DNA from 4 places in the Streptomyces sp. NPDC051172 genome. Region 1 is predicted to be linked to each of the others. Evidence: riboswitches for the same ligand, from Rfam matches in the RefSeq annotation. Region 1 holds a riboswitch; each other region holds the start of a gene.

The links. A riboswitch is a leader RNA that binds a small molecule or an ion and turns the genes downstream of it on or off. The one in region 1 is predicted to bind cyclic di-AMP.
Positions count from the first base shown of each region.
Region 2: another riboswitch for cyclic di-AMP. It lies ahead of AB0N07_RS41710 (M23 family metallopeptidase); the one in region 1 lies ahead of AB0N07_RS21920 (NlpC/P60 family protein).
Region 3: another riboswitch for cyclic di-AMP. It lies ahead of AB0N07_RS14430 (C40 family peptidase); the one in region 1 lies ahead of AB0N07_RS21920 (NlpC/P60 family protein).
Region 4: another riboswitch for cyclic di-AMP. It lies ahead of AB0N07_RS21780 (M23 family metallopeptidase); the one in region 1 lies ahead of AB0N07_RS21920 (NlpC/P60 family protein).

Region 1 is NZ_JBFBBE010000035.1:507-8,165, forward strand. Features, by position in the region: gene AB0N07_RS21910 (hypothetical protein) at 1-203, shown strand, start outside; partial or broken gene AB0N07_RS21915 (tellurite resistance/C4-dicarboxylate transporter family protein) at 181-1,118, opposite strand; gene AB0N07_RS21920 (NlpC/P60 family protein) at 1,215-2,369, opposite strand; cyclic di-AMP (ydaO/yuaA leader) riboswitch at 2,378-2,549, opposite strand; gene pcrA (DNA helicase PcrA) at 2,942-5,434, shown strand; gene AB0N07_RS21930 (M23 family metallopeptidase) at 5,525-6,985, opposite strand; gene AB0N07_RS21935 (alpha/beta fold hydrolase) at 7,270-7,659, opposite strand, start outside.
Region 2 is NZ_JBFBBE010000121.1:4,746-12,404, forward strand. Features, by position in the region: gene AB0N07_RS41695 (alginate lyase family protein) at 1-957, shown strand, start outside; tRNA gene AB0N07_RS41700 (tRNA-Met) at 1,057-1,130, shown strand; gene AB0N07_RS41705 (PP2C family protein-serine/threonine phosphatase) at 1,238-2,320, shown strand; cyclic di-AMP (ydaO/yuaA leader) riboswitch at 2,485-2,642, shown strand; gene AB0N07_RS41710 (M23 family metallopeptidase) at 2,654-3,667, shown strand; gene AB0N07_RS41715 (aldo/keto reductase) at 3,776-4,726, shown strand; gene AB0N07_RS41720 (PrsW family intramembrane metalloprotease) at 4,739-6,058, opposite strand; gene trmB (tRNA (guanosine(46)-N7)-methyltransferase TrmB) at 6,129-6,977, opposite strand; gene lhgO (L-2-hydroxyglutarate oxidase) at 7,068-7,659, opposite strand, start outside.
Region 3 is NZ_JBFBBE010000019.1:75,366-83,024, forward strand. Features, by position in the region: gene AB0N07_RS14415 (MFS transporter) at 1-1,260, shown strand, start outside; gene AB0N07_RS14420 (VOC family protein) at 1,267-1,698, opposite strand; gene AB0N07_RS14425 (DinB family protein) at 1,841-2,527, shown strand; gene AB0N07_RS14430 (C40 family peptidase) at 2,686-4,041, opposite strand; cyclic di-AMP (ydaO/yuaA leader) riboswitch at 4,098-4,271, opposite strand; gene AB0N07_RS14435 (DUF5997 family protein) at 4,463-4,867, opposite strand; gene AB0N07_RS14440 (LysR family substrate-binding domain-containing protein) at 4,926-5,711, shown strand; gene AB0N07_RS14445 (hypothetical protein) at 5,888-6,646, shown strand; gene AB0N07_RS14450 (TerD family protein) at 6,674-7,207, opposite strand; gene AB0N07_RS14455 (permease) at 7,371-7,659, shown strand, end outside.
Region 4 is NZ_JBFBBE010000034.1:55,260-62,918, forward strand. Features, by position in the region: gene AB0N07_RS21765 (GNAT family N-acetyltransferase) at 1-2,197, opposite strand, end outside; gene AB0N07_RS21770 (HPr family phosphocarrier protein) at 2,406-2,687, shown strand; gene AB0N07_RS21775 (GntR family transcriptional regulator) at 2,827-3,519, opposite strand; gene AB0N07_RS21780 (M23 family metallopeptidase) at 3,707-4,471, opposite strand; cyclic di-AMP (ydaO/yuaA leader) riboswitch at 4,484-4,649, opposite strand; gene AB0N07_RS21785 (pitrilysin family protein) at 4,853-6,241, opposite strand; gene AB0N07_RS21790 (pitrilysin family protein) at 6,238-7,641, opposite strand.

The sequences.
Region 1 (7,659 bases):
CCGGCGCGATCCTGGTCGGCCTCAACCAGGCGGACGACCATCACGTCAACAGCATCAAGATCGGGATCAAGCTGGCCCTGCTGATCGTGATCCTCGGCCTGGTCTATGTGAAGCGGGACGACGAGAAGATCGACAAGAGCCTTTTCGGGCTGGTGGGCCTGTTCACCACGGCGAACGTCTTCATCGCGGTGCTGTGGACCTGATGCCGGCGCGGGCCGCGGCGACGGAGCCCGCGGCGACGGCCGGCCACGCAGCCACCGCGATCCACAGCAGCACCTGACCGGGTCCCTTCAGCCATGGCGCGTCGAGGACGGCGGCGACGGACAGCACGGCCGTCGCCGTCATCCCCAGCGGGAAAACGGTCGCCCAGCGCCGCACGTCGTAGCCGCGCCGCGGCCGGACCGCCTCGGCGACGAGCAGTACGGCGTACCAGGCCAGGTCCAGCACGAGCAGCGACACGGTGACGGCGCGCAGGACACCGCGGTCGTCGTCGTCCCACAGGTACAGGCGCGCGCTGTCCGCCGCGACGAGCCTCGCTCCGGCGAGCGCCGAGATGGCGAGCGCACCGCCCGCCACCCACTGGTCGCCCAGCCCTTGCGTCACCTGTCGCAGATCGAAGAGGGCCAGCACGCAGGCGTAGAGGACGAGCCCGAGTCAGAACAGCGCCGGCGCCGCGCGCGCGAGCCGTGCCGTCGCCTGGACCCCGGCGAGTGTGGCGCCGAGCACCGCGCCCGGCATGTGACGCCGCCAGTGCCGTGCGACCTGCACCAGCAGCAGCGGCCACAGCACGGCAGCCGGCGCGAGCAGGGCCTCGGCTGGGGTCTGCCGTCCGAGGGCGCAGAACCGGGTTCCGAGGACGGTGGTCGCCGCGACGGCGGTCAGCGCCCCCGGCGCCCCGCCTCCGCCCGCCACCTCACCGGTTCCCGCACCAGCCGGGCACCGAAGCCCGCCGCAAGCACCGCCCAGGCGACACAGGCCAGGCCCAGGACGATCCGCGACAGCACCTCGTACCCCGTCGGATGCAGTCCGAGCGACACACTGCCGGTCGCCGGCACGGCGGCCCCGGCCGCCGGCGAACGCTGCGCCCACCAGGCGTGGCGGAAGGTCGGGCCGGACATGGGGCCGATGCCAAGGAGTGCGGCGCGGGTTGAGGCCGGGCCACGCGCGCGTGCATCACAAACTGTCCCCACGCGCGCGTGCCCTGCTCTCCTGCCTCAGGCAGGCCGCACCACGCTGTGGATGATCGATTCGCCGCCGTAGTAGATCGACTCCTCGCGGACGTACGCGCCGGGCTTCGGGGCGTGGATCATCATGCCGTTGCCGATGTAGACGCCGACGTGGCTGATGTCGTCGTAGAAGAAGATCAGGTCGCCGGGCTGAGCGTCGGTCAGCGAGACCGTCGTGCCGGCGTTGACCTGGTCGTAGGTGGTGCGCGGGAGGGAGACGCCGGCGGCCTTCCAGGCGGCCTGGGTGAGGCCGGAGCAGTCGTAGGAGCCGGGGCCGGTGGCGCCCCAGACGTACGGTTTGCCGATCTGTGCCCGGGCGAAGGCGAGCGCCTTCTCGGCCTTGGTGGCGTAGGAGGAGTCGCTGGTGGAGGTGGATCCCGAGCCCGAGGCGGAGCCGCCGTCCCGGGCCGCGGCCTCTTCCTTGGCCTTCTCCGCCGCCGCCTGCTGTTTCGCCAGCTCAGCGGCCTTGCGGGCCGCCGCCTCCTCCTGCTGCTTCTGGATCGCCGCGAGCCGCGCCTTCTCGTCGGCGGTCAGCTTCGACAGCAGCTCGCGCGCGTCGGAGAGCTTCTTCTGCACCGTGGACTTGGCGGTCTGCAGGTCGCTCTGTGTCGCGGTGAGCGACTCAAGGCTCTTGGATGCCTCCTGACGCTTCTTCATCGTCGCGGACTGCTCGGTGAAGTACTCGTCGACCGCGCTCTTCTGGCGAGAGGTCAGCCGTCCCATCAGCTGCGTCTGGTCGAAGTAGTCCTGCGGGGAGTCCGCGAGCAGGAAGGTCGCCGTGTCGGGTGCGGCGGCTCCGGTCCGGTACTGGGCCGCGGCGAAGGAACCGAGCCGGTCACGCTCTTCGTTGAGCTTCTGCATGCGCTTGGCGACGTCGTCGAGGAGGGTGTCGACGTTCTTGCGCTGCTTCGTGGTCTTCTCTTTGGCCGCGTTGTACTTCTCGGTGGCCGACTCCGCCTGGCGGTAGAGGTCGTCGACCTTCTTCTCGACCTCTTCGAGGCTGGGCTTGCCGTCCGCGGCGGGGGCGGCGTTCGCGGACTGGGACAGCAGGGCCACCGAGGTGAGGGCGGCCGTGGCGAGGGCGGGGGTGCGTATACCTGCTACGCGCGAACCCGCGGGGCGCGACTTGCGGTGCGACGCCAAGGGAGGCGACTCCTTCCATGCTCCGCCTACCGAGTTAGCTGTCGGGTTCGGGCGGGTGGTTCGGAAGGGTTGCCCTACGGTCCGTGCCCCGAAAGGGAGGAGGACCGATTCACCCCAAGGTCGGTGTGGGTCCCCGGCTCCGGATGCGCGGCGGCGCACCGGACTCGGCGGAGGCCGCGCGGCCCGGCGACGTTCGCCGGTGGGGGTCGTGCGGCCTGCCGGAACGGTAGCCAACTCGTGTGGCCCCTGTGAAGGTTGATGTTCGATATGCCCGATACATTTTCGTGACCTTCGGTCAGCAGGTCGCATGCGCTCGTCAATTCGGGATGATATGTGCCGTCCTGGTGGTATTTCTGTCGGAGCGGCAGCGTCCACTCGCTTCGGTCCACGCCTCGACTTGTTCGATTACGGTCCGTGATGGCACGGTTCTGGAGAGCAGAGGACGTCTGGCGTTCAGGTCTGGAAGCACCAGGGATTCTGCGCCCGTGGAGGCCCAGGGGAGCCCGCGGATTCCGGCGATGTTCTCAGGGCGGCGGCGGGCTGTCAGTGGGGCACCCTAGACTCGGAGAGCGATGAGCAGCCTCTTTGACGACAGCTTCCTGGCGAACCTCCAGGCCCCCCGCGGGCACGAGGAGGAACCTCCGCCGCCGCCCGAGGACGATCACGGACCGGAGCCGGTTCCGGACGATCTGTTCGGCGGGAAGTTCGACGTGCCCCCGGACCGGGAGGACTACTACCGCAACGGCGCCCCCCGCCCGGCGATCGACCCGGCCGCACTCCTGGACGGGCTGAACGAGAACCAGCGCGCGGCCGTCGTCCACTCCGGCGGCCCCCTGCTCATCGTGGCCGGCGCCGGCTCCGGCAAGACCCGCGTGCTCACCCACCGCATCGCGTACCTCCTGGGCGAGCGGAACGTGCATCCCGGCCAGGTCCTCGCGATCACCTTCACCAACAAGGCCGCGGGCGAGATGAAGGAGCGCGTCGAGCAGCTCGTCGGCCCGCGGGCGAACGCGATGTGGGTGATGACCTTCCACAGCGCGTGCGTGCGCATCCTGCGGAGGGAGTCGAAGAAGCTCGGCTTCACCTCCTCCTTCTCGATCTACGACGCAGCCGACAGCAAGCGCCTGATGGCCCTCGTCTGCCGCGACCTGGACCTCGACCCCAAGCGCTACCCGCCGAAGTCCTTCAGCGCCAAGATCTCGAACCTGAAGAACGAGCTGATCGACGAGGAGGACTTCGCCGCCCAGGCCGCCGACGGTTTCGAGAAGACCCTCGCCCAGGCCTACGCCATGTACCAGTCGCGGCTGCGCGAGGCGAACGCCCTCGACTTCGACGACCTGATCATGACGACGGTCAACCTGCTGCGCGCCTTCCCGGACGTCGCCGAGCACTACCGCCGCCGCTTCCGGCACGTCCTGGTCGACGAGTACCAGGACACCAACCACGCCCAGTACGCGCTCGTACGGGAACTCGTCGGCACCGGCACGCGCGCCGACGAAGCTGACGTACCGCCGAACGAGTACGACCTCCAGCCCGCCGAACTGTGCGTCGTGGGCGACGCCGACCAGTCGATCTACGCCTTCCGCGGTGCGACGATCCGCAACATCCTCCAGTTCGAGGAGGACTACCCGGACGCGACGACGATCCTGCTGGAGCAGAACTACCGCTCCACCCAGACGATCCTCTCCGCGGCCAACGCCGTCATCGAGCGCAACGAGTCCCGCCGCCCCAAGAACCTGTGGACCAACGCGGGCGCGGGCGCCCGCATCACCGGCTACGTGGCCGACACGGAGCACGACGAGGCGCAGTTCGTCGCCGACGAGATAGACCGTCTCACGGACGCCGGCGAGGCGAAGGCCGGAGACGTCGCCGTCTTCTACCGCACCAACGCCCAGTCCCGTGTCTTCGAAGAGGTCTTCATCCGCGTCGGCCTGCCCTACAAGGTCGTCGGCGGTGTCCGCTTCTACGAGCGCAAGGAGGTCCGGGACGTCCTGGCCTACCTGCGGGTGCTGGCCAACCCCGAGGACTCGGTGCCGCTGCGCCGCATCCTCAACGTCCCCAAGCGCGGTATCGGCGACCGCGCGGAGGCGATGATCGACGCCCTCGCCCAGCGGGAGAAGATCAGCTTCCCGCAGGCGCTGCGCCGCGTCGACGAGGCGTACGGCATGGCCGCACGTTCGGCCAACGCCGTCAAGCGGTTCAACACACTGATGGAGGACCTCCGGACGATCGTCGAGTCCGGCGCGGGCCCGGCGACCGTACTGGAGGCGATCCTCGAACGTACCGGCTACCTCGCCGAGTTGCAGGCCTCCACCGACCCGCAGGACGAGACCCGCATCGAGAACCTCCAGGAACTCGCCGCCGTGGCCCTGGAGTTCGAGCAGGAGTCCGGTGAAGGCGAGGAGCCGGGCTCTCTCGCCGACTTCCTGGAACGCGTCGCGCTGGTCGCCGACTCCGACCAGATCCCCGACGAGGAGGAGGACGGCTCCGGAGTCATCACCCTGATGACCCTGCACACCGCCAAGGGCCTCGAGTTCCCGGTGGTCTTCCTGACGGGCATGGAGGACGGCGTCTTCCCGCACATGCGCGCCCTCGGCCAGACCAAGGAACTGGAGGAGGAGCGGCGGCTCGCGTACGTCGGCATCACGCGCGCGCGTGAGCGGCTGTATCTGACCCGGTCGTCGCTGCGCAGCGCGTGGGGGCAGCCGTCGTACAACCCGCCCTCCCGGTTCCTGGAGGAGATCCCGGCACAGCACGTCGACTGGAAGCGGACGGGCGCCGCCGCCCCGGTCTCCTCCGGCCCGGCGTCGGGCCTGGCCGCCTCCTTGTCGTCCTCCCGATCGCGCTCGTCGGCGTCGGGCGCGTCCGGCTTCGCCACGAGCCGCGCCTCCGAGAAGCCGGTGGTCTCGCTGGCCGTGGGCGACCGCGTCACACACGACCAGTTCGGGCTCGGCACGGTCGTGGCCGTGAAGGGCACGGGCGGCAACGCCGAGGCGACGATCGACTTCGGCGACACCAAGCCGAAGCGCCTGCTGCTGCGGTACGCACCGGTCGAGAAGCTGTAACTGCCGGTGACCTACAGCCCGTAGTGGGGGAGTTTGAGGACGAGGCCGTTCAGGCCGGATGAGGGGTCTGGGGCGCAGCCCCCAGCTCTCCTACGTCGGGTCCAGCCCGTGACTCCGCAGCCACGGCAGCGGGTCGATCGCCGAGCCCCCGCCCGGGCGGACCTCGAAGTGCAGGTGCGGGCCGGTCGAGTTGCCGGAGTTCCCGGAGTACGCGATCGGGTCGCCGGCCTTGACCGTCGTACCGGAGGCGACGCGATAGCTGGAGAGGTGGCAGTACCACGTCTCCGTGCCGTCCTTCGCGGTCACTATCATCATGTTTCCGTACGCACTGTTCCATTGCGTGCGGACGGTGCCGTCGGTCGCTGCCATCACCGTAGTGCCGTACGAGACCGGGAAGTCGATGCCGGTGTGCACGGACATCCAGTTGATGCCGGCCTGGCCGAAGTAGGCGCTGAGCCCCTTCTGCGTCACCGGAAGGACGTACTTCGGGCGCAGCCGCTCCTTGCGGGCCGCCTCCGCTGCCGCCTTCTTCTTCTCGGCCTCCTGCTGCGTCTTGAGGTCGATGCGCTCCTGGGTACGGCTCGCCCGGTCGGCGAAGTCGTCGGCGCCGGCGGAGAGGCTCCGGAGCTGGGTGTCCAGCTTGTTGTTGGCGGTGGATGGTTTCACCGCATGTGCGTCCGACGCGGTCGTCGAGGTGCCCTGGTCGCCGGTGAACGTGCCCACGGAGGCGGCGGCGATACCGGCCACGCCCATCACACACGCCGAGGGCACGGCGATGGTCAGCAGCGCGGACCGCTTGGCGGGCGCGCGACGGCGGGAACGGGCCCCGCTGCGGGAGCCCGCGCGCGCCGCCGGTGCCGACGTGGCCTCTTCCTGCTCGTCGAGGAGCGGGGCCGCCGAGGGCAGCTCCCCGGTGGCGTTCGACTGGCCGCCGTCCGGAGCGGATTCGTCGTACGGACCCTGCTCGGCCTGCTGCTCGTAGTCGTCGACGGGTCCGGCGGGCGCGGCGGTGTCACCGGCCTCGGGGCCCTCCGAGTTCCACTGCGTGGCGTCGTATGCGCCGGTGTCGAAGGCCTGGGTGCCCCATTCCCACTGCTGGGTCTGGTCGGCGTGGCCGCCCGAATGGTCGGGCTGCAGCCAGGCGTTCGCATCCCACTGACCTGAGACGTCGTGCCCGGTGGCCTGCGGCGGGATGGCGGCAAGCGGCTGGTAGCCGGCGGTCCAGGCGGTCGTGTCGTACACGCCCGTGTCGTAGGCGGCATGGTGCTGTGCCGCGTACGCGTCGTAGTTCAGGGTCTGCTGGCCGCCGGTGGCCCAGTGTCCGGAGTCGTACGAACCCGTGCTCTCGCCCGGGAGGCTGCCGAACAGGGGGTCTGCGGCGAAAGTCGCGGTGGCGTGGCTGCCGGTCGCAAAACCGTTGGAGTCGTAGTCGCCGTACGTGGTGAAGTCGCCGTACTGGGCTTCCTGCGTGCCGTACGACGCGTAGTGCGCCGAGGCGGCGTCGGAAGCCGGAGCCGGGGTCATGGTCCCCGACGGGTGACGGTCGTTCACCAACTTCTCTTTCGCCTCGACAACAGGGGCTGCCAGAGCAGTGCGGTGACTGTACCCGGCGGTACGCGGGCTCGACAATCTTCAACAGGTTTCGTGCGCGCAGGAAACGGGCATTCGGCCGTGTTTCGGGGGACGACGGGCACGGCTTTGGCCTGTGTTCGAAGGATGTTCGAGGCCAAATGGCTGTCGCATAGCCGTGCGGGCGCTGTCCGGGCGCCGTCCCAGGGCCGTAGGCAGGCTGTGCGGGATGTGGTCGTACCGGACGCGGCTGTAAAAGGACGTGGTCAGGCAACTGTCAGGCCGTCGGCGTGCGCGGCGGCTTCTGCTCCTGTCCGCTCGGTGTCGAGAGCCTGCCGTATCCCGGTCGCGACGGCCGGGTGCACGGGCAGGGCGAGATGTCCGATCCCGCTCACCCTCACGTTCTGCACCATCAGGTCGGGGTGGTCGATACAGGCGGTCTCCAGGGGGTCCATCAGGTGATCGAGGTCGCTCCAGAAACTCACGAAGTGCGTACGGCAGCCCGGCGCGGGCCGGGTCAGCTCCTCGAGCAGCTCCGAGCCGGGGCGCATCTGGCGGACGATCGGGTGCGCGTTCGCCAGCGGCACCACCCGGGTGCCGGAGTGCGGGGTGCCGAGCGTCACCAGCGTGCGGACGCGGATGTCACCGCCCAGGCG
Region 2 (7,659 bases), on a different contig from region 1:
GCCCAGCCGGTCGCGGTCGTCAACTGCCCCTGGGGCGGCAAGGGCGCGAAGGGCTGTCTGGAGGAGCGGCAGGACGCCATCGCCGCCTACACCCAGGCGCTCCTCTACAGCGTCACCGGTCAGCACGAGCACGCCGTGAAGGCCCGGGAGATCATGGACGCCTGGTCGGCGCAGCTGAAGCGGCACACGGCGCAGGACGCCCGGCTGCAGTCCTCCTGGGCCGGGTCGACCTGGGCGCGGGCCGCGGAGATCATCCGGTACGCACCGGGCGCCGGCTGGCCCGCCGACCGAGTACGGCGGTTCACGGCCATGCTGCGCACCGCCTACCTCCCCGAGGTCACCAGGGACCTTCCCGACTACAACGGCAACTGGGACCTCGCGATGACCGACGCCGCCATCGGGATCGCCGTCTTCACCGACGACCACAAGACCTTCGACACCGCCGTAAAACGCTTCCGCGGCCTGGTGCCCGACTACTTCTATCTGCGCAAGGACGGCAAGATCCCGCTCACCCCGGCCGGCTCCGACGCCAACACCGTGCAGAAGCTGGAGACGTACTGGTTCAAGGAGACGAAGTTCGAGGACGGCATCGCGCAGGAGACCTGCCGCAACTTCAAGCACGTCGGCTACTCCCTCGCCGCCACCGCGCACATCGCCGAGACCGCCTGGCACCAGGGCGTCGACCTGTACGGCGACGTCAAGGACCGGCTGAAGGCGGCCCTCGACTTCCACGCCCGCTACGAGATGGGGGCCAAGCCCCCGCGGTGGCTGTGCGGCGGCAGGGTCGTCGGCAACATGGGCCCCGACCTGGAGGTCGCCCTCAACCACCTGGAGAACCGGCTCGGCACCCCCGTCCCGGCCGCCCACAAGCTGGTCGAGCAGAGCCGCCCGGCGGGCACCGACGACCTCTTCGTCTCCTGGGAGACGCTCACCCACGCGGACAACCCCGCCGCCTGACGGCCATCCTGCGAACCCCCGAGAACGCAGGCGAACGGGGGCGGACACAAACCCTGGCGCAGACAGCCCCGCGGATGGCGTATGCTGGTTACACAACGACGCGGGGTGGAGCAGCTCGGTAGCTCGCTGGGCTCATAACCCAGAGGTCGCAGGTTCAAATCCTGTCCCCGCTACTCAAGGCTCAGGGCCGGAGTCCAGTGACTGGACTCCGGCCCTGAGTGTTTCCCCCGGTCGGGTCATCCGGCTCGCCCCGCACCGCCGTACCGGGAAACCTGGAGAGGTGGAGCAGGAGGGGCCGATCTCATACGCGCGCACCTTCGTGCGGCTGCTCCCGGCGCTGTTGATCGTCGGCGGGACCTTCTACGACTACCTCACCCCGTCGCGGTTCACGGCGGGCCCTCTCTTCACCGCCGCACCCCTGGTCGCCGCCCCGCTCTACTCGCGCCGCGGCACGGTCCTCACCGGCATCGCGACCGTCCTCGTCGTCACCGCGATCCACGCCCAGATGGGCATCCTCCTCCAGGTCGAGGCGATCACCGAGCTGGCCACCGTCGCGACGGTCTCCGTCCTGGCCGTCCTCATCAACCTCCTCGTCGGCCGCGGTCGCGAGGAGCTCGCCTCGCAGCGCGAGATCGCCGAGGCCACCCAGCGCGCCGTGCTGCCCGAACCCGCCGAGCGGGTCGGAGGGTTCGCAGTCGCGGCACGGTACGAGGCCGCGCAGGCGGACGCATCCATCGGCGGCGACCTGTACGCCGTGCAGGACAGCCCGTACGGCGTACGGCTGGTCGTGGGCGACGTACGGGGAAAGGGGATGGGCGCGGTGGCCGCCGTGGCCGTCGTCATCGGGGCGTTCCGGGAGGCCGCCGAACAGGAGGCCACCCTGGAGGCGGTCGCACAGCGGCTGGACCGGGCGCTGGCCCGCGAGGCGGCGCGGCGCGGGGGCATCGAGTTGTTCGAGGGGTTCGCCACCGCCGTGCTCGCCGAACTCCCGCACGGCGAGGGCGTCGTCCGCATCCTCACCCGAGGCCACCCGCCTCCGCTGCTGCTGTGCCCCGACGGCACCGTGCACACCCTGCACGCCCGCGAGCCCGCCCTGCCGCTCGGCATGGGCGACTTCGGGAGCCGGCCCGACCGCGCGGAGGAGATCGCGTTCCGCGGCGGGGCCACGCTGCTGCTGTACACCGACGGGCTGTCCGAGGCACGGGACGAGCACGGGCGGTTCTTCGAACCCGCGGACCGGCTCGCCGGCCGGGTCTTCCACGAGCCCGCCGCGCTGCTCGCCACCCTCGCACGGGAGGTGCGCAGATACGCCGGTGAGGCCATGGCGGACGACATGGCACTGCTCGCCGTAAGACGGCCCTGAGATTCCTGAGGCGCGGTCAACTCGCCCGTTTTTCGCCGTTCATGCGCCGTACGTTCAGGTCAGAAAGGTTAATGATCAAGCGGAACACCTTGGAAACGACACCCCGGGTCTATTAACGTTCGATAACGCAGCGCGGTCGTCCCAGCCGTCACAAGAGGCGGCTCCGTGCGCACGCGCCGAATCCCGCAAGGGAACCGGGGAACCACCACCCTGGGGTGAATCGCGCCGACACCGCCGTGGCAGCACGGCAGGTATACGCGCGTAGGAGACCTTCCTGCTCCGAACCCGTCAGCTAACCCGGTAGGCGAGAAGGAAGGAAAGGAGCACGCCCACGTGGCGTCCAACCCGCCTGCCCCGCCAGCCCCGTTCGTGCCGAGCACCGAACCCTTCGGCTTCGCCGGCCGACGCACCGACGAGGGTCCGTGGGAGGAGTGGAATCCCACCGAGGACTCCCTCGCCCCGGTCCGCGGCCGGCACCGCGTCGCCAAGCAGCGCGGCGGGGGACTCGCCCGCAGCTCCACGGTCCTCGGTGTCGGTGTCATAGCCGCCGTCGGCGCGGGCGGTATGGCCAGCGCCAACACCGGCAAGCCGCCGGTGTCGATCTCCATGCCCGATCTCGCCTCCGTGGCCCATGTGTTCGGTGGCTCCGAGGCCCCCAAGGGCTCCGCGACCGCGCTCAGCGACGTCGCCACCACCTCCGAGGGCACCGCGCGGGGCGCCGGTGAGGCGCTGCGCGACCGGATCATGGCGCAGGCCGAGTCGCAGCAGGTCCAGATCGACGGCAAGAGCCAGGCGGCCACCGAGGCGGCCCTCGCGAAGCAGATCGACGACGCCGCCGCCAAGGCCGAGAAGGAGGCCGCGACCAAGGCCGCCGCGGCGAAGGAGAAGGCGGAGGCGGCGGCCAAGAAGGCCGCCGAGGCCGTGAAGCTCGCCGAGCTGGCCAAGCAGTTCCAGCTGCCGGTCGTGTCGTACACGATCACCGGCACCTTCGGTCAGGCCGGTTCCATGTGGTCCTCCGGCTACCACACGGGCCTCGACTTCGCCGCCCCCACGGGCACGCTCATCAAGGCCATCCACTCCGGCACCATCACGCAGGCCGGCTGGGCGGGCGCGTACGGCTACCGCACGATCCTCACCCTCGACGACGGTACGGAGCTCTGGTTCTGCCACCAGTCGTCGATCAGCGTCAGCGTCGGCCAGAAGGTCGGCACGGGTGACGTCATCGGCCGCATCGGCGCCACCGGCAACGTGACCGGCCCGCACCTGCACCTGGAGGTCCACCCCGACGGCCAGGCCACGGGCATCGACCCGCTGCCGTGGCTGCGCAGCAAGGGCCTCAACCCCTGACATCCGTGCGTTCTCCGTCCGCCCCCGGAGTGCCGTAGTCCGCTTGTTTACGGGATCTTTGCGCCCGCCGCGGAAGACCGGCCACCGGGGCGGGCGTTGACGTAAGGCATGACTTCTCCTTCTCTGCGCAAGCTCGGCTCCTCCGGCCTGGAGGTCTTCCCGCTCTCCCTGGGCGGCAACGTCTTCGGCTGGACCGCCGACGAGGCCACCTCCTTCGCCGTGCTCGACGCCTATGCGGCCGCCGGCGGCAACTTCGTCGACACCGCCGACTCCTACTCGGCCTGGGTCGACGGCAACCACGGCGGCGAGTCAGAGACGATCATCGGCAAGTGGGTCAGGGCGCGCGGCAACCGCGACGACGTGGTCATCGCGACCAAGGTCAGCCAGCACCCCGACTTCCAGGGCCTGTCCGCCGCCAACATCAAGGCCGCCGCAGAGGCCTCCCTGCGCCGCCTCGACACCGACTACATCGACCTCTACTACACCCACTTCGACAAGCCCGAGGTGCCGGTCGAGGAGATCATCGGCGCGCTCGACGAGCTGGTGAAGGCGGGCAAGGTCCGGCACATCGCCGCGTCCAACATCTCCGCCGACCGGCTCCGCGCGTCCCTGGAGTTCTCCGACCGCGAGGGCCTGGCCAAGTACGTGGCCCTGCAGCCCCACTACAACCTGGTCTCCCGCGGCACGTACGAGGGCGAGCTGCAGGACCTGGCCGCGCACTACGGCCTGGCCGCCGTCCCGTACTACGCCCTCGCCGCCGGCTTCCTCACCGGCAAGTACCGGCCCGGCACGACCGTCGACAGCCCGCGCGCGGGCGGCGCCGCCAAGCACCTGGAGTCCGAGCGGGGGCAGCGCGTGCTGACCGCCCTCGACGAGATCGCCCAGGCCCATGACGCCCCGGTCGCCACGGTCGCTCTGGCCTGGCTCGCCGCCCAGCCGACGGTCGCCGCCCCGATCGCCTCCGCGCGGACGGTCGAGCAGCTCCCGGCGCTGCTCGCGGTGGCCGAGCTGACGCTCACCGAGGCCGAGGTCGCCCGCCTGACGGAGGCGTCGGCCTGACCCCCTCGGGTCCTACGACCGGTACGGGTTGTACGCGGGATTCGGCACCGCCGGATACCCGTACGCCCCGTACACCGGCCAGGGCGGCGCCGCCACCGGCACCGGGGGCGCCGTCATCCGCGCCGCGTGGTCCAGCGCCGGGCGCGCCACCTCGCGGCGGCGCCACAGCTCGTGCAGCAGCTCCCGTTCCCTGACGACGAAGTCGGTGCCGGCGCGGCCACGGCGCCCGCGGTGCCGCAGGAAGGCCAGGGAGGTCGCGTACGCCTCGTACTGGGCGACCTCGCGTGCGGCGGGCTTGCCGAGGTGGTGGGCGGCGTGTTCGCGGGCCAGCCGGCGTGCCCGCATCGAACCGAGGGCGTAGGGCTCGGCGGGGGTGAGCCAGCCCGCGACGGCGTAGGCGGGCAGCTCCTCGCGCACGGTGCGCAGTTCGCGCTGGCGGGTCCAGATCACCAGCCAGGTCAGCAGGCCGAACGCGGGCACCATGAAGGCCGCGTACACCGCGAAGAAGCCGTACTCGCCGAAGTTCGAGGAGCCGTTCCAGATCGCGTGCATGCTCATCGCGAGCAGCAGGCCACAGAGCGGGACGAGGACGCGCCGCAGGTGCTGGCGTTCGGCGGACAGCGCGGCGATGCCGAAGCCGATGCCGGTGAGCACGGTGAACAGCGGGTGCGCGAACGGGGACATGATGACGCGCACGAAGAACGTCGCCGCGGTGACGGAGGCGATGCCGCGGTCGCCGGTGAGCTGGTCGGTGCCGAAGGCGGTGCCCAGATAGAGGATGTTCTCGGTGAACGCGAAGCCGGTGGCGGTGACCCCGGCTATCACCACCCCGTCGACGATCCCGGTGAAGTCCCGTCTGCGGAACAGGAACACGAGCAACACGGCCGCCGCCTTCGACGACTCCTCGACTATGGGCGCTATGACGGTCGCGCCGAGGGTGTCCGCGCTGGACGGGTCGGCGGTCGCCGTCGCTATCCACTTCGTGGCGAAGCTGTTGGCGACGATCGCTATCAGCGCCGCCGCACAGGCTCCCCAGGCGAAGGCGAACAGCAGGTTGCGCCAGGGGCCGGGCGCGACGCGGTCCAGCCAGCGGAACGCCGCTATGAGCAGCGGCACAGGCAGCACGGCCAGCCCGAGCCCCACCAGGAACCCTTCGGTGCCGGTCTGCTCGCGCACCAGGGCGAGGATGACGAGCCCGGAGAGCGCGAGCAGGGTGATCAGCGCGCCGTACCGCACCGCCCTGCGCTGCCACCAGTGAGCGTGCCCGAGCGCACCGCCGGCCGGGACGCCGGGGTGTGGCGGATGCGTCGGGTACGGAGGAAAGGTGGCCACGGCATTGACCCTAACGAGGGAGGGCGCCGGCCGCGACGGTACTTCGGATTGCCCGCAGGGCCGTGGGGCTTCAGGCGCCGGTGGGGGGCTGGTTGTGGTGCAGTACGCGACGGAAGAGCAGGTCGTTCACGACATGTCCCTTGTCCAGTCCCTGGCCCTCGAAACGGGTCAGCGGCCGGAAGTCGGGACGGGGCGCAAAACCGCCCTCTGGCTGCGTGTTCTCGAACTCCGGATGCGCCGTCAGCACTTCGAGCATCTGTTCGGCGTACGGCTCCCAGTCGGTCGCGCAGTGCACGATGCCGTCGGGCCTGATCCGGGCCGCGGCGAGGTCGAGGAACTCCGGCTGGATCAGCCGCCGCTTGTGATGCCGCTTCTTCGGCCACGGGTCGGGGAAGTAGACCCGCAGCCCGTCCAGCGAGTCCGGGGTGAGCATCTCGCGCAGCAGGATGATCGCGTCCCCGTTGGCCACGCGGACGTTGGACAGCCCGTCGTGGTCGGCGAGGTTGAGCAGATTGCCCTGCCCCGGAGTGTGCACGTCCACGGCGATGATGTTCGTGTCCGGGTCCGCGGCAGCCATCTGCGCGGTGGCCTCACCCATCCCGAAACCGATCTCCAGCACGACGGGATTGCCGTTCCCGAACAGCTCGCCGAGATCGAGGGTCCGCTGCCCGTCGACGTCCAGCCCCCACTTGGGCCACAGCCGCTGCAGCGCATCCGCCTGCCCGGCGGTCACCCGGCTCCGCCGCGGCTGAAAACTCCGGATCCGCCGCTCGAAGTGCGACCCGGCAGGATCAGCCTTCGGCCCGTCCGGAAACCGGGGCTCCCCCTTGGCCCGGGAATGCCGGACGGACACTCCGGGGACGTGCGGCACATGATCGCCGGGGCGGGGGGCTTCGGGGGTGTTGAGGGAGTCAGACACAGTGGGGTCGATTTTACGGGTCGCAGGCACCTCTCAGCCCGGGGTGCCACTTCTCGCCGCCGGCACCGGCAACCCCGCCGCCGGGCAACCTCACACCGACCCCAGCATGGCCAACGCCCGCCCGGCCACCTCCCGCCCGATCGGCAGCGAAGCGGTCGCCGCAGGCGAGGGCGCATTCAGCACATGCACGGCCCGAGCCCCCTCCTTGATCAGAAAGTCGTCCACCAGCCCCCCGTCCCGCAACACCGCCTGCGCCCGCACCCCCGCCGCAGTCGGCACCAGATCATCAGCCGTCACCGCAGGCAGCAGCCGCCGCACGGCCGTGGTGAACGCCCCCTTGGACACCGACCGCGCCAGCTCACCGGCCCCGTACCGCCAGTGCCGCCCGGCCATCCGCCACGCCCCCGGCCAGGCCAGCGTCCGCGCCACCTCCCGCGGCCGTACGACCCCCCAGTCGTACCCCTCCCGCGCCAGCGCCGGCACCGCGTTCGGCCCGATGTGTACACCGCCGTCGATCCCGCGCGTGAGGTGCACGCCGAGGAACGGGAACGCCGGGTCCGGCACCGGATACACCAGCCCGCGCACCAGGTCGGGGCGGGCCAGCTCGTAGTACTCGCCCCGGAACGGCACGATCCGCATCTCGGGGTCGTCCCCGGTCAGCCAGGCCACCTCGTCGCAGTAC
Region 3 (7,659 bases), on a different contig from region 1:
CTGTTCGCGCTCGCCTCCCTGCTGGGCGGGCTCGCGCAGAACTCCGGCGAACTCCTCGCCGCCCGCGCCCTCCAGGGCGTCGGCGGCGCCATCGCCTCCCCGACCTCCCTCGCCCTGATCAGCACGACCTTCCGCGAAGGCCCGGAACGCAACCGGGCCTTCGGCGTGTTCGCCGCGGTCTCCTCGGGCGGCGGCGCCATCGGGCTGCTCGCCGGCGGGATGATCGTCGAGTGGCTGAACTGGCGCTGGGTGCTGTTCGTGAACGTCCCGATCGGCGCGCTCATCGCTCTCGCCGCACCCCGCTGGATCAAGGAGTCCGAACGCCATCCGGGCCACTTCGACATCGCCGGCGCGCTGACCTCCACCGTGGGCATGGTGCTGCTGGTCTACGGGTTCATCCGAGCCGCCCAGGAGGGCTGGCGGGACGCCCTCACGCTGGCCTCGTTCGCCGCGGCGGTCGTGGTCCTGGCGCTGTTCATCCTGGTCGAGAGGGGCTCCCGACAGCCCATCACCCCGCTGCACATGTTCGCCGACCGCAACCGCGCGGGCACCTACGGCATCATGCTGAGCCTGGCCGCGGCGATCTTCGGCATGTTCTTCTTCCTCACGCTGTTCGTGCAGGACGTCCTGGGCTTCAGCCCGCTGCAGGCCGGGCTCGCCTTCCTGCCGGTCAGCGCGGTCATCGCGGTCGGCGCGGCGCTCGCCTCGCGGTTCCTGCCCAAGTTCGGGCCCAAACCCTTCATGGTGGTGGGCGCCGTTCTCGCGGCGGCGGGTCTGGCCTGGCTGACCCTGACCGACGTCCACTCCACCTACGCGGGCAGCATCCTCGGCCCGATCTGCGTCTTCGGCCTGGGCATGGGCATGGAGTTCGTCTCCCTCACCCTCATGGCGCTGTCCAACGTCCCCGTCCGGGAGACCGGCGCGGCCTCCGGACTCCTCAACGCAACGCAGCAGGTGGGCGGTTCGCTCGGCCTGTCCATCCTGGTCACCATGTTCGGCACGGCCGGCACCCACGAGGCCCACAAGCAGATCCCGCGCTTCCTGGCCCAGGCCACCCCGGCCGAACGCCTGCGCTTCAGGCACACCGGGCAGCTCCCGAGCCCCTGGTCCGACCACGTGCTCACGTCAGGGATCTCGGCGGCCTTCATCATGGCAGCGATCTTCGCCGTCCTCGCCGCCCTGATCGCCCTGGTCGTCATCCAGGTCCGCCCCTCCGACCTGGAACGACTCAAGGGCGGGACGGGGCCCCCGCCGGGCTGACGCTCCTCAGCCGACTGAGACCGTCTGCCCGCCCCACTCCTCCGGCGCAATGTCCGCGAGGGTCTCCGAGAACGTCCACTGATGGCCCGCGAGGTCCTCGGCCGTGTACTGGCGTTCCCCGTACTCGAAGTCGGTGGGTTCCATGACGATGCGTGCGCCGTGTGCCCGGGCCTGTTCGCAGTGGGCGCGGGCGTCTTCGACGCGGACCGTGACCGAGTGAGTGACCTCGCCGGGGCGCGGGGGACGGCGGTCCTTGCGGGTGTCCCCGACGATCACGGCACCGTCGCCGAACCCGAGCTGCGCGCGGTGGTCCTCGCCGATCCGTACCCGTTCCACGAACCCGAAGGCCGCACCGAGCCAGGCGACCGCCGCGCGTACATCGGGGTAGATCAGGACGGGGATGACGGTCGAGGAGGGGATGGAGCGGTTCGGCTTCATGGCCGACTCCCTGTCATCGGGAACCTGTTGCCGGAATACCCGGCCTCGGAAAAGGAGAGGCGGGGTGTGCGCCGGTTGTGCCAGGCTAGCCGGTCGGTTCATGCCTGCGCCGTGCGCCCACGAGTCCGCCATGGGAGTGTCGGTGACCGTGTCTCGTCTGGCTCCGTTGCTGGAGCAGTTCGACTTCGCCTGTGGGCGTCTGGCCGCCCGGCTGACCGGGCCGGTGATGGACAGCGGCGACGGTTCGGACACCGAGGTCGGGCCCATGACCGACGAGGAGTACCTCTGGGAGCCGGTGGCGGACTGCTGGTCGGTGCGGCGAAGGGCGGACGGGCCCGGACCGCGCGCCACCCTGCTGGCCGGTGCCGCGGACGGAGACTGGGGACGTGACGCGGCGTCCTACCCGCATCCGTGGCCACCGCCCTTCACCACCATCGCGTGGCGGCTGAGCCACCTCAGCGAGATGCTGACCCTCCGCGCCGATCACACGGCAGGCACCCACCGCCTCACCCGGGACGACTACCTCGTCAGCGGGGACGTGGCAGCGGCCGTCGCCGCCTTCGACGCCGGAGTCACGGCCTGGCGGGAGGCGCTGCTGAACAGCGGCGACGCGGCACTCGACAAGGTCGGCCACTGTACGTATCCGCACGGCAGCGACGCGGAAGAGCCCTTCGTCGACATCGTGTGGTGGGTCAACCAGGAAGTCCTGCACCACGGGGCCGAGATCGCCCTGCTGCGCGACCTGTACCGCGCGCCGGCCCTGACCGCGCCGCCACGGGTCACGGCGTGGGAATCAGCCCCACCTGCTGGGCCCGCAGGACCGTGCTGATGCGGTCACGGGTACCGGCGCTCCCGGAACCGGAGCCACAGGCGGCCGTTGCGAATGCGGTCATGCGTCACAGGATGTTGTGGAGTGCCTGTGGCTGAAAAGGAGGAGGTCACCGACTTCCGTCGGCGGCCTCCTCCTGGTTCAGTGAGCCGTTGGTGTCACATGGGGCGTACTGCGATACGGACCGCGGCTTCGCCTGCGTAGTGGACCGAGTCCTCGCGGATGACCGCGCCCGGACCCGGTGCGTGAATCATCAGGCCGTTGCCGGTGTAGATGCCGACGTGGCTGAAGTTGTCGTTGAAGAAGATCAGGTCTCCGGGGCGGCTCTCGGCCAGGGGAATCACGGTGCCGGCGCCCGCCTGCTCGTACGGGGTCCGTGGCAGGGTGACCCCCGCGGCCCGCCAGGCGGCCTGGGTGAGCCCGGCGTTGTCGTACGACTCCGGCCCGACCGCACCCCACAGACACGGCCTGCCGATCTGTGCACGGGCGAAGTCGATCGCCCTGTCGGCCTTGGTGGCGGTGGGCGTAACGGTTGCGGGCACACCCGTGTCGAGGACGGACGGCTGCATGGTCCAACCCCCGGCCTGAGGTATGCCGGTGTCGAGCACGGACGGCTGGGTGCGCCATTCCTCCACGGCGGGTACGCCCGTGTCCAGCACGGAAGGCTGCATGCGCCACTGCTCGACCGCGGGTACGCCGGTGTCGAGGACGGACGGCTGCATCAGCTGTGCCCCGGCCGGGGGCAGGCCAGTGTCGAGGACCGTCGGCTCCTGCAGCCGCCACGCTTCCTCGGCCGCCGGGCGGGTCTGTTGCGCCTGGTCCTGCCGGGGGAGCTGGGCCGGCACGGCCCCGACAGCCGGGCGCGGTGCGGATGTCTGCCGGGCGGTGTACCGGTACAGCAGCTCGCTGGCCGCCGCGATCTTGCGCTGATTCTGCTCCTTGGACCTGCGCAGGGAGGTCTGCCTGGACTCGGGGGCCGCAGCGGGCAGCGCGGAGGCGGCCTCCTGTCGGGGCAGCGGGATGGCGGGGAGCGCAGCCGTGGGGCCGGCGGTCAGCTCGGCCACCGTACGGCGGGACTCCGCGGAGGTCAGCTCGGCCACGGGCCGGGCGGTCGCCTCCAGCTCAAGGGCGGTGCTGCGGCTGTCCGCCGGGCGCGCGGTCCGGGGCTCGGCCCGGCGGTCCGGCATACGGTCGGCCGGCAGCAGCGCAGGCACCGTCGGACCCAGCGAGGCGCGGGCTCCGTCGAACCACCGCCGGGACACCGAGTCGAGTGCCGGATCCGAGCGGCCGCGCTCGCGGGGCGGGGCGGCGGGCGGCCGCGCTCCCAGCAGCTGGGCCCGGGTGAAGTTGTAGTTGCCGGTGTCGGACTCGGCCTGGTCGTAGAGGCTGCTCACCCGCTGCCGGACGGCCTCGCGGCTGGGCCCCTCGTCGCCCGTCGTCGGTGCGGCGTCGGCGGTCTGCGAGAACAGGGCCACCGAGGTGAGGGCGGCGGTCGCGAGAGCGGAATTGCGCATGCCGGGAAGGCCCGAGCCTGCGGTGCGCGATGGTCGATCCGGCGCCATGGGAGCCGTACTCCTTCCGTACTCCGCCTACCGAGTTAGCTGTCGGGTTCGGGCGGTCGGTTCCGGAAGGCATGCCCTACGGCCCCTGCCTGGCGGGCAGTTGGGCCGATTCACCCCGTCGTTCGGTTGGGTCCCCGGTTCCGGCTGCCACAGGGGCGTACCGGATTCGGCGGAGGCCGCGCGTCCCGGCGGGGTTCGCCGGAGGAACTCGTGCGGCCTGACGACACGCTAGCCAACTTGTGCGGCTCGTGTGAAGGTTGAAGGCCGGAATGTCCGATACGCTTCTGTGACCTTCGTCGTGACGTGCCGTCAGATCCGTGCGTTGTGCACACAGTGGATCCGGACGGCAACCGTCCGTTGCGAACGGGCCGCGTCAGGCCCGCGGGCCCTCGCTGCGAGCCTCACGCTCGGCGTCGCGCTTCTTGATGCGCGCCGCCTCCTTGCGGACCTCCGCCTGGGTGGCGCGCTCCTTCTGCAGCCACTCGGGCTGTTCCTGCTTCAGGGCCTCGATCTGCTCGGTGGTGAGCGCCTCGGTGATCCCGCCCCGGGCGAGACCCGCGATGGAGACGCCCAGCTTCGCCGCGACCACCGGACGGGGGTGCGGACCGTTTGCCCGCAGCTCGCGCAGCCACTCGGGCGGCTCGGCCTGGAGCTGGTCGAGCTCGGCTCGTGAGACGACGCCCTCCCGGAACTCGGCGGGGGTGGCCTCGAGGTACACACCCAGCTTCTTCGCCGCGGTCGCGGGCTTCATCGTCTGGGTGCTCTGGTGCGACTTCATGCCGTCCAGGGTATCGAGCATGTGCGAGTCCTCCGACCACGGCCGGTAGCCTGGCCTGGTGACAGGCTCGGAAGAACCCCAGGCGTTCCGGCTTGCGTACGTCCCGGGAGTGACGCCCGCCAAGTGGGTGCGGATCTGGAACGAGCGCCTGCCCGACATCCCGCTGAACCTCCTCGCCGTACCGGCCGCCGAGGCATCCGACGTGCTGCGCGCGGGCGGGGCCGACGCGGGACTCGTACGGCTGCCGGTCGACCGTACGTTCTTCAGCGCGATCCCGCTCTACACCGAGACGACGGTCGTCGTCGTCCCCAAGGACCATGTGATCACGGCGGCGGACGAGGTGACCGTCGAGGACCTCGCGGACGAGGTGCTCTTCCACCCCCTCGACGACGTCTTCGACTGGGACCGGCCGCCGGGCGAGCCCGCCTTCGAGCGCCCCGCCACCACCGAGGACGCCGTGGAACTCGTCGCGGCGGGCGTCGGCCTCCTGGTCGTCCCCCAGTCGCTGGCCCGTCTGTACCACCGCAAGGACCTCACGTACCGGCCGCTGGTGGACGGCCCCGCGTCGAGCATCGCCCTGGCGTGGCCCGAGGAGGCGACCACGGACCTGGTCGAGGACTTCATCGGAATCGTCCGCGGTCGCACGGCCAACAGCTCCCGCGGCCGCAAGGCGGCGACACCGGAAACGAAGGGCAAGGCGGGCGACACGACCGGCGCCCGGCGCAAGCCCGCGGCGGCAAAGGTGACCGGAAAAACGGCTGGGAAGTCGGCGGGGAGCAACCCGAGGGCCGGATCCGACGTCTCCAAGGGCGCCAAGCGAAGGAAGCCCCGCCGCCGGGCATAGCCTCCCTCGGGGCGGCCTCGCCCCGTTCCGACCATCCGGTGGGGCGATGGACGGGAGGCGGGGGAGTTTTGCTGCGCAAGGGGGTGCGGTGCGCGGGCGGTGCCGCGGATCGGCTGCGTGCCCACGGACTGTGGGGTGATCCGGCCGACCGTGAGTACCGGCGGCCGCGCGGCGCGCTGTGGCGGGTGGCGGCGTTGGTGGTACGCACGCTGCGGGTCGAGTGGCACGGCATCGTCGTCGATCCGGTGCGGCAACTCAGACGCCGTGGGCTGCCCGCACTGTTCCTGGCGTTCCTGGCCGCCTTCGGTGTCATCTTCTTCCATGCGCTGGCGCAGCGGCCGACGGGTGCGGTGGTGGTGCGGCTGCTCGGCGGTGTCAAGGGCGACCTGCCGTTGTGGCTGGCCCTGCTGCGGACGCCGGTGTCACTGTACGTCCCGGCCCTGGATCTCCCCGTGTGGGCGGGGATCACGAGCCTGTTCCTCGCGTTCGCCCTCGCAGAGCTGATCCTCGGCCGGGCCAGAACGCTCGTCATCTCGTACGCGACCACCCTCGCCGGCACCCTCATGGTGCGCCTGATGATCGCGCTCGGTCCGGGCTGGGGCGGGCTGGGGCTGCCGCGCGCGGTCGGGCAGGTGCTGGACACCGGCCCGTCCGCCGCCGTCGTGGGCCTCTTCACCTATGTCGCGATCGTCCAGCGTGCTCCGATCGTGTTCGCCCTCACCGGCGGGTCGATGGTGTGGGAGTCGATCGCCGTACCCAATCTGGCCGGTCGCGAGCATCTGATAGCGGTCGGCACTGCGATCGTCCTGGCCCTGTTCCACGAACGCGGCCGCAAACGGGCGTCCGCCCGGCCCCTCCTTCCGGTACGCCGGTCGGAGTCGCCGGGGGCGGGGGCCGAGCGCCCGCGTCCGGACGATCACGTCGCGGTCGGGTGAGCGCGGCCGGCGCACGTCGGACGCAGGTCAGGGCTGTGGCGTACCGCCCATCTCCGCCGCGAAGACCGTCGGGTCGCTGTCGAAACCGCGGACCATCGGGTGGAACTCCCAGGCGCCGGAGGCATCCCGGGTGAACTCGGCGACGGTCGCCGCGGTGGCGTCGGCGACCTGCCCGAAGTCGTCCTCGAGCAGTTCCGTGTACCCGTCGACGACCAGCACGCCCGTGTTCGAAATGTCGCCGAAGAACTTGGGGCCGGTGCTCTGATGGATCGCCACACCCACGACCACCCGCGCGAAGGAGGGTGCCAGGCGATGGAGCTCCAGGACCATCACCTCGACAAAGCCCAGGCCCAGGCCGGTCTCGCTGTGCCGGCTCATGTTGATGGTGCCGTCCGGCGAGCGGCTCTCGGTGTGCACGACGTACACCGGCCGTCCGTACGGGGCGTCCGCCGAGTAGGTCGTCGCCATGATGTCCAGATGGTGGGGCGGCCGGCTCCAGGGGCTGGGGTCCCACTTGAGCCGCACCTCGATCTTTCCCGTTATCTTGCCGCCGCCGCTCACCCGGAAGCTGCCCCTCTCGAATCAGGCCACCGCGGGACAGTCCCCCCGCAAGGTCAAGTATGTTCCCGGTCCCGTTCATTCATCCGCGCGCGGCGGCGTGTGCGCACCGTGAGGGGAGTGATCCTGGCTTATCTTCGCCACGAATCCGACATCCGGAGTAAATATGAATAGAACGGATGAACTGGTTGGTGTGGCGGAAGAAGTGGCGCTCGTCGCGCCGGCCGGCCATCAGGGGCGCCGCGTCACCGGACGGCCCCTGCCCCTCGTCGTCCTCACCGCCGTCGGCTCGGTGGCGGTCCTCTCGCTCACCGGCGTCGGATGGCTGAACCAGCCCGCCGTCGCGGCCTGGCGCACGGTCTGTCTGGCCATCACCGTCCAGGCGCTGCCCTTCCTCCTGCTGGGCACGGTCCTGTCGGGGGCGATCAACGCGTTCGTACCGGCCGATCTGTTCA
Region 4 (7,659 bases), on a different contig from region 1:
GGATGCCGTACTGCCCGAGCAGCTCGCAGGTGTCCTCGGTGCCGAGTGTGAGCCCCTGCCCGCGCGCGAGCATCCGGCCGATGAGCCGGGCGGCTCCCTTCTCGTCGATGTCCTCGTACTCGGGCACCTTGCCCGGGTCGGCGCTGTCGCGGCGCCATTGCGCGTACTTCACGGCTTCGCCGAGGGCACGGACGGCGCGCTCGGCAGCAGGGTAGGCGGGGATGAGGCGGGAGCAGGTGGCGGGGGCCGCGGGCTCCTGTGCGCGGGCCGGAGGGGGCAGTTGCTGTGAGGGGCGCAGCCGGCGGGTGCCGGTCGCCCTGGTGTCCGGCTGCGGTGCGGTGCTGGTCGCGGCCGACAGGGCCTCGGCGAGGCCGCCGAGCTCCACGTGCACCACGAGTACGGGCTTGCCCGGAACGGACTCGGCGGCCGATCGCAGCGCCTCCGCCAGCTCGGCATCCCCCGGCGACCCCTCGCCGATCGCCGGGATCGCGGTCACCACCACCGCATCGCACGAGTCGTCCCCTAGAGCCCGCAGCAGCGCCTGGTGGAAGTCCTCCGCCGAGGCCCCGGTGGTCAGGTCCAGCGGTCTGAGGGGCCTGAGCCCCTCGGAGAGGCAGGCGTCGTACGTGAGCAGCCCCAGGGACTCGGAGTTCCCGAGGATCGCCACCCGTGGGCCCGCCGGCAGGGGCTGCCGTGCGAGCAGCAGGCCCGCGTCGACCAGCTCGGTGATCGTGTCCACGCGGATCAGGCCGGCCTGTCTGAGCAGCGCGGACACCGTCGCATGCGGCAGCCGTGTGGCCCGTACGGCATGTCCCTGCGGGGCGGATCCGGCGCCCTGGACCACGACCAGGGGCTTCGCGGCGGCCGTGCGACGGGCGAGGCGGGTGAACTTGCGCGGGTTGCCGATGGACTCCAGGTACATGAGGACGACATCGGTGTCGGGATCGTCGTACCAGTACTGGATCACGTCGTTGCCGGACACGTCCGCGCGGTTGCCGGACGACACGAAGGTGGACACGCCCGTGACTCCGGTGACACCGCCGCCGCGTCGCTGCAGCCGGGACAGCAGCGCGATGCCGATGGCGCCGGACTGGGCGAACAGGCCGATCCGGCCGGGGCGGGGCATCTCCGGGGCGAGTGAGGCGTTCAGCCGTACCTCGGAGGACGTGTTGATGATCCCGAAGGCGTTCGGCCCGATGATCCGCATGCCGTACGTGCGCGCGTGCCGTACGAGTTCGCGCTGGCGCTCGCGCCCCTCGGGCCCGCTCTCGGCGTACCCGGCGGAGACGACGACGAGTCCCTGCACGCCGTGCTCTCCGCACTCGGTGACCGCCTCGGGGACGTGCTCGGCAGGCACGGCGACGACCGCGAGGTCGACGGGACCGTCGATGTCCCGGACGGAGCGGTGGGCGGGGACGCCGTCGAGCTCCTTGACGTCTTCGGGGAGCGCCTTGTTCACGGCGTACAGCGCCCCGGTGAAGCCGGCGTCGCGGATGTTGTCGAGGATGCTGCGGCCCACGCCTCCGGCTGTGCGGCCGGCGCCGACGACGGCGACGGAGCCGGGCACGAGCAGCCGTCGTACGGACCGCGCCTCGGCGCGCTGCTCACGCGCGCGCTGGACGGCGAGGGAACGGTCGGTGGGTTCGAGGTCGAACTCCAGGCGTACGACGCCGTCCTCGAAGCTGCGCTTCTGGGTGTACCCGGCGTCCGTGAACACCTTGATCATCTTGTTGTTGGCGGGCAGCACCTCGGCGGCGAAGCGGCGGATGCCACGCTCCCGGGCGACCGCGCCGATGTGTTCGAGGAGGGCGGAGGCGACGCCGCGCCCCTGGTGGGCGTCCTGCACGAGGAAGGCGACCTCGGCCTCGTCGGCCGGGGCTGACGCGGGCAGGCCGTCGGTGCCGATGCGGTCATAGCGTACGGTGGCGATGAACTCGCCGCCGACCGTGGCCGCGAGTCCCACCCGGTCCACAAAGTCGTGGTGCGTGAAGCGGTGGACGTCCTTGGCGGACAGACGAGGGTAGGGCGCGAAGAAGCGGTAGTACTTCGACTCGTCCGAAACCTGCTCGTAGAAGCTGACCAGGCGCTCGGCGTCATCAACGGTGATGGGGCGGATGCGCGCGGTGCCGCCGTCGCGCAGCACCACGTCGGCCTCCCAGTGGGCGGGGTACTCGTGCCGGTCCGACGAGGTCTGCATGGGCCCCAGAGTACGGCTCGCGTCCGACAACGGCGCGAGGCAGTCTGTGGAGAACACGGCAGTCCGTTGAGAAGAGAACAAGGACGGAAGTCGGGCCGAGGCCGCGGTCCGACTGCCCACCCCGGACGGGACACAGGACTGCTCCGGAGACGTTTCACGTGTGGGAAACTGGTCTAGACAACCCTGAGACACTGAAGGGCAGCATCACATGGCTGAGCGCCGCGTCAACGTCGGCTGGGCCGAGGGCCTCCACGCCCGCCCCGCTTCCATCTTCGTCCGGGCCACCACGGCCGCAGGTATCCCGGTGACGATCGCCAAGGCCGACGGCAACCCCGTCAACGCGGCCTCCATGCTGGCCGTTCTCGGCCTGGGCGCCCAGGGCGGCGAGGAGATCGTCCTCGCCTCCGAGGCCGAGGGTGCGGACGTCGCCCTCGACCGACTGGCGAAGCTGGTGTCCGAGGGACTCGAGGAGCTTCCCGAGACCGTCTGATCACGGCACCACAGAAGGGCTCGTCCGAATTGCCGGGCGGGCCCTTTGCTTTTCCCGCACAGGGGCGGCGGAATTACCGGTCGCGGGCAGCAGAAATAATGCCCCGCGAATTGTTGCTTCTTTGTATACGGCGCCCGTGTTAATGCCGCAGGCCCGACATGTTTACGGCATGTTGCGAGTTCCTCACACCGTTCGCGCGGCCCTCTCCGCCGAAGCGCAGCCGGTGCGCCGCGGTCGAGCGCTCGGTGTGCAGCGTCGTGACCGCCCGCGCGCGCTCGCTGTCGCCGCGGGCCACGGCGTCGACGATCGCCCCGTGCTCCGCCCAGGACTGCCCGGGGTCGACCGGTGCCTCCACGGCGTACATCCAGGCGATCTTGTGGCGCAGCTGGGTCAGCATCGAGGTCAGCGCGGGGCTGCCGGAGGCCTGGGCCAGCGTCTCGTGGAACCAGCCTCCCAGGGAGCGCAGATCCTCGCTGTTGCCCCTCCTGGCCCGCTCCTGACCCAGCCTGACCAGGCCGCGCAGTACCTTGAGATGGGCGTCGGTGCGCCGCTGGGCGGCCCGGGAGGCGCCGAGCGGTTCCAGGAGCATGCGCATCTCCAGCAGGTCGGCGGCCTCCTGCTCGGTCGGTTCCGCGACGCACGCGCCCGCGTGCCGCCGGGTCACCACGAAGCCCTCGGCCTCCAGCGTGCGCAGCGCCTCGCGCACGGGGACGCGCGAGACGCCGTAGCGGCGCGCGAGGAGTTCCTCGGTGAGCCGGCTGCCACGCTCGTAGACACCGGCGACGATGTCGTCCCGGATCGCCGTGCACACCGAGTGCGCCGGAATACGCATGACCGACCTCCGACTTAATCCCCGTGAAACGTCGATGATTGACGTGTATCGGTGACTCTATTGCACGGAGCCGGAATTTCCGACGGCGGGCCGGAATCCATGGATATTTTTTGGACAGCGGGGCGGCAGAAACACCGAAAGCCCCGGCTCGGGAGCCGGGGCCGGAAGGAGATCTTGCGATGCGCCGTCAGACGTTCACGCCGTGCGAGCGCAGGTAGGCGACGGGGTCGATGTCCGAGCCGTACTCGGGGGTCGTACGGGCCTCGAAGTGCAGGTGCGGTCCGGTGGTGTTGCCGGTCGCGCCGGAGAGGCCTATCTGCTGGCCCGGGGTGACCGTCTGGCCCACGGAGATGCCGATGGACGACAGATGGCCGTACTGGGTGTACGTGCCGTCGTTCATCTTGATCACGATCTGGTTGCCGTAGGCGCCGCCCCAGCCGGTCTGGACGACGGTGCCGGCGCCGACCGCGTGCACGGGCGTGCCGCTCGCGGCGTGGAAGTCGATGCCGGTGTGGCTGCCGGAGGACCACAGCGAGCTGCTGGCCCGGTAGCCGGTGGAGACGTACGAGTTCGAGATCGGCGCCACGAACGTGTTGAGGCGCTTGCGCTCGGCCTCGCGGGCGGCGCGCTCCTTGGCCTCGCGCTCCTGCTTGGCCTGGGCAGCGGCCTTCTCGCGTGCCGCCTCCTGGGCCGCCTTCTTGAGCGCGGCCTCCTCGGCGGCCTGCTTCTGGGCGTCGGCCTGGGCCTCGATCCTGTTGGCGATCGTGTCGCCGATGGTGATGACGGGGGTGAGGCCGGTCTGCTCGACGGAGGTGTCGGCGGCGAGCGCGGGGGCCGCGAGGGTACCGATGACGCCGGTGGCGGCGAGGGCCGCGACCCCGGCGGCGCGGGTGGTGGTGCGGTGCGTCCGTGCGGGGCGACGACGCTTCCCGGTGGCGCGCGTGAACGCCATGTGGTGGCTGGTCCTTTCCTTCCCTCTCGCCTACCGGGTTAGCTGACGGGTTCGGAGCAGGAAGGTCTCCTACGGACCCCCTCGCTGCACGCGCGGGCGTCCGATTCACCCCAGGGGACTGCGATGGGTCCCCGGCTCCCCTGGCTCGCGCCGTACGGGGACTCGGCGATGGCTGTCCGGTGCCGCGGATGCGGCGCGGTGCCTGACGGACAGCCCGGAAGACGCTAAGCGGGGCCGCTTTCAATCCCCAAACGGATCACGCTGTTTGTAGCGCATCACACAGGGCAGACAGGCAACTCTCCTTCGATTCTCCGCCAATTCGGACATAAGAGGGCCCTGGTAACGCATCCGTCACCAGGGCCACCCCACGCGCGCGTGCCGCTACTCGGCCGACACCACCGTGACTTCACCGATACCGAGCGCCTCGACGGGCTCCTTGATCTGGGCCGCGTCACCGACGAGAACCGTCACCAGACGGTCCACCGGGAAGGCGCTCACGGCCGCCGCGGTGGCCTCCACGGTGCCGGTCGCGGCGAGCTGCTGGTACAGCGTCGCCTGGTAGTCGTCGGGCAGGTGCTGCTCGACCTGGTCGGCCAGCGTGCTCGCGACGGCCGCCGCGGTCTCGTACTTCAGCGGCGCCACACCGACGAGGTTCTGGACGGCGACATCGCGCTCGGCGTCGGTGAGGCCGCCCTCGGCGAGCGTGCGCAGCACCGTCCACAGATCCTGCAGCGCCGGGCCGGTGTTCGGGGTGTCGACGGAGCCGCTGATGGCGAGCATCGCGGCACCGGAGCCGTCCGGGGCGGACCTGAGGACCTGGCCGAACGCGCGCACACCGTAGGTGTAGCCCTTCTCCTCGCGCAGGACGCGGTCCAGGCGCGAGGTGAGGGTGCCGCCGAGGCAGTACGTGCCGAGCACCTGGGCGGGCCACACGCGGTCGTGCCGGTCGGCGCCGACGCGGCCGATGAGCAGCTGCGTCTGGACGGCGCCCGGACGGTCGACGATGATCACGCGCCCGGTGTCGTCGGCGGTCACCGGCGGCACGGGGCGGGGTTCGGCCCTGGAGCCGGTCCAGGCGCCCAGGGTGTCGCCGAGCAGCGCGTCCAGGTCGATGCCGGTGAGGTCGCCGACGACGACGGCGGTGGCCGTGGCGGGCCGGACATGGCGGTCGTAGAAGGCGCGTACGGCCGCCGCGTCGATCTTCTCGACCGTCTCCTCGGTGCCCTGGCGCGGGCGCGACATGCGCGAGGTCGCCGGGAACAGCTCCTTGGAGAGCTCCTTGGCGGCACGGCGCGAGGGGTTGGCCAGCTCGTGCGGGATCTCGTCCAGGCGGTTGCGGACCAGCCGCTCGACCTCGCTGTCTGCGAACGCGGGCGCCCTGAGGGCGTCGGCGAGCAGCCCGAGCGCCTTGGCGAGACGGGAGGCCGGGACCTCGAGGCTCAGACGTACGCCCGGGTGGTCGGCGTGCGCGTCCAGGGTCGCGCCGGCGCGCTCCAGTTCGGCGGCGAACTCCTCGGCGGAGTGCTTGTCGGTGCCCTCCGAGAAGGCTCGGGCCATGATCGTGGCGACGCCTTCGAAACCGGCCGGCTCGGCCTCCAGGGGTGCGTCCAGGAGCACCTCGACGGCGACGACCTGCTGGCCGGGGCGGTGGCAGCGCAGGACGGTCAGGCCGTTGTCGAGCGCGCCGCGCTCGGGGGACGGGAACGCCCACGGCTTGGCCTCGCCCGCCCGGGGCTGCGGGTGGAACTGCATCGTGGCGAGCTCGGTCACTTGGCCGCCTCCTCGTTCTGGTCGGTGGCTTCCACCGTGGCTTCGGACTCGGGGTCTTCGGGGAAGTCCTCGTCCTGGGCGTGCTCCGCGGACTCGGGCGAGAGCGGCTCGTAGACGAGCACCGCGCGGTTGTCGGGGCGCAGGCGGGCCTTGGCGACCTCCTGGACCTCCTTGGCCGTCACCTCCAGGACGCGCTGCACGGCGGTCAGCGCGAGCTGAGGGTCGCCGAACAGGACGGCGAACCGGCACAGTTCGTCGGCGCGGCCCGCGACCGTGCCGAGCCGGTCCAGCCACTCGCGCTCCAACTGGGCCTGGGCACGCTCCATTTCCTCGGCCATGGGGCCATCGGCGGCGAACCGGGCGAGCTCCTCGTCGATGGCGGCCTCGATGACCGGCACCTCGACGTCACCGGAGGTCTTCACGTCCAGCCAGCCCAGGGAGGGTGCTCCGGCCAGCCGCAGCAGGCCGAATCCGGCCGCGACGGCCGTACGGTCGCGGCGCACCAGCCGGTTGTAGAGGCGGGAGGACTCGCCGCCGCCGAGGACGGTGAGCGCCAGGTCGGCGGCGTCCGCCTCGCGCGTGCCGTCCTGCGGCAGCCGGTAGGCCGCCATCAGAGCGCGCGCCGGGACCTCCTCCTCGATGACCTCGCGCAGCTGCTCACCGATGATCTCCGGCAGCGAGCCGTCGCGGGGCTCCGGCTTCCCGTCGTGCGAGGCGATGGACCCGAAGTACTTCTCGATCCAGGCGAGCGTCTGCTCCGGGTCGATGTCACCGACGACCGAGAGGACGGCGTTGTTGGGCGCGTAGTACGTGCGGAAGAACGCGCGCGCGTCCTCCAGGGTCGCCGCGTCCAGGTCGGCCATCGAGCCGATCGGCGTGTGGTGGTAGGGGTGGCCCTCCGGGTAGGCGAGGGCGGTCAGCCTCTCGAAGGCCGTGCCGTACGGCACATTGTCGTAGCGCTGCCTGCGCTCGTTCTTGACGACGTCCCGCTGGTTCTCCATGGACTCGTCGTCGAGGGCGGCGAGCAGGGAGCCCATCCGGTCGGCCTCCAGCCAGAGGGCGAGCTCCAACTGGTGGGCGGGCATGGTCTCGAAGTAGTTGGTGCGCTCGAAGCTGGTGGTGCCGTTCAGCGAGCCGCCGGCGCCCTGCACCAGCTCGAAGTGCCCGTTGCCCTTGACCTGCCCGGAGCCCTGGAACATCAGGTGCTCGAAAAGGTGAGCCAGGCCGGTACGTCCCTTGACTTCGTGGCGCGAGCCGACGTCGTACCAGAGGCACACCGCCGCGACCGGGGTCAGGTGATCCTCTGAGAGCACCACGCGCAGGCCGTTGGCCAGACGGTGCTCGGTCGCTGTCAGGCCCCCGGTGCCTGCCTGGTCTGTGGCCGTGTGACCCATGGGCATGTACGTCCCTTCGCCTCG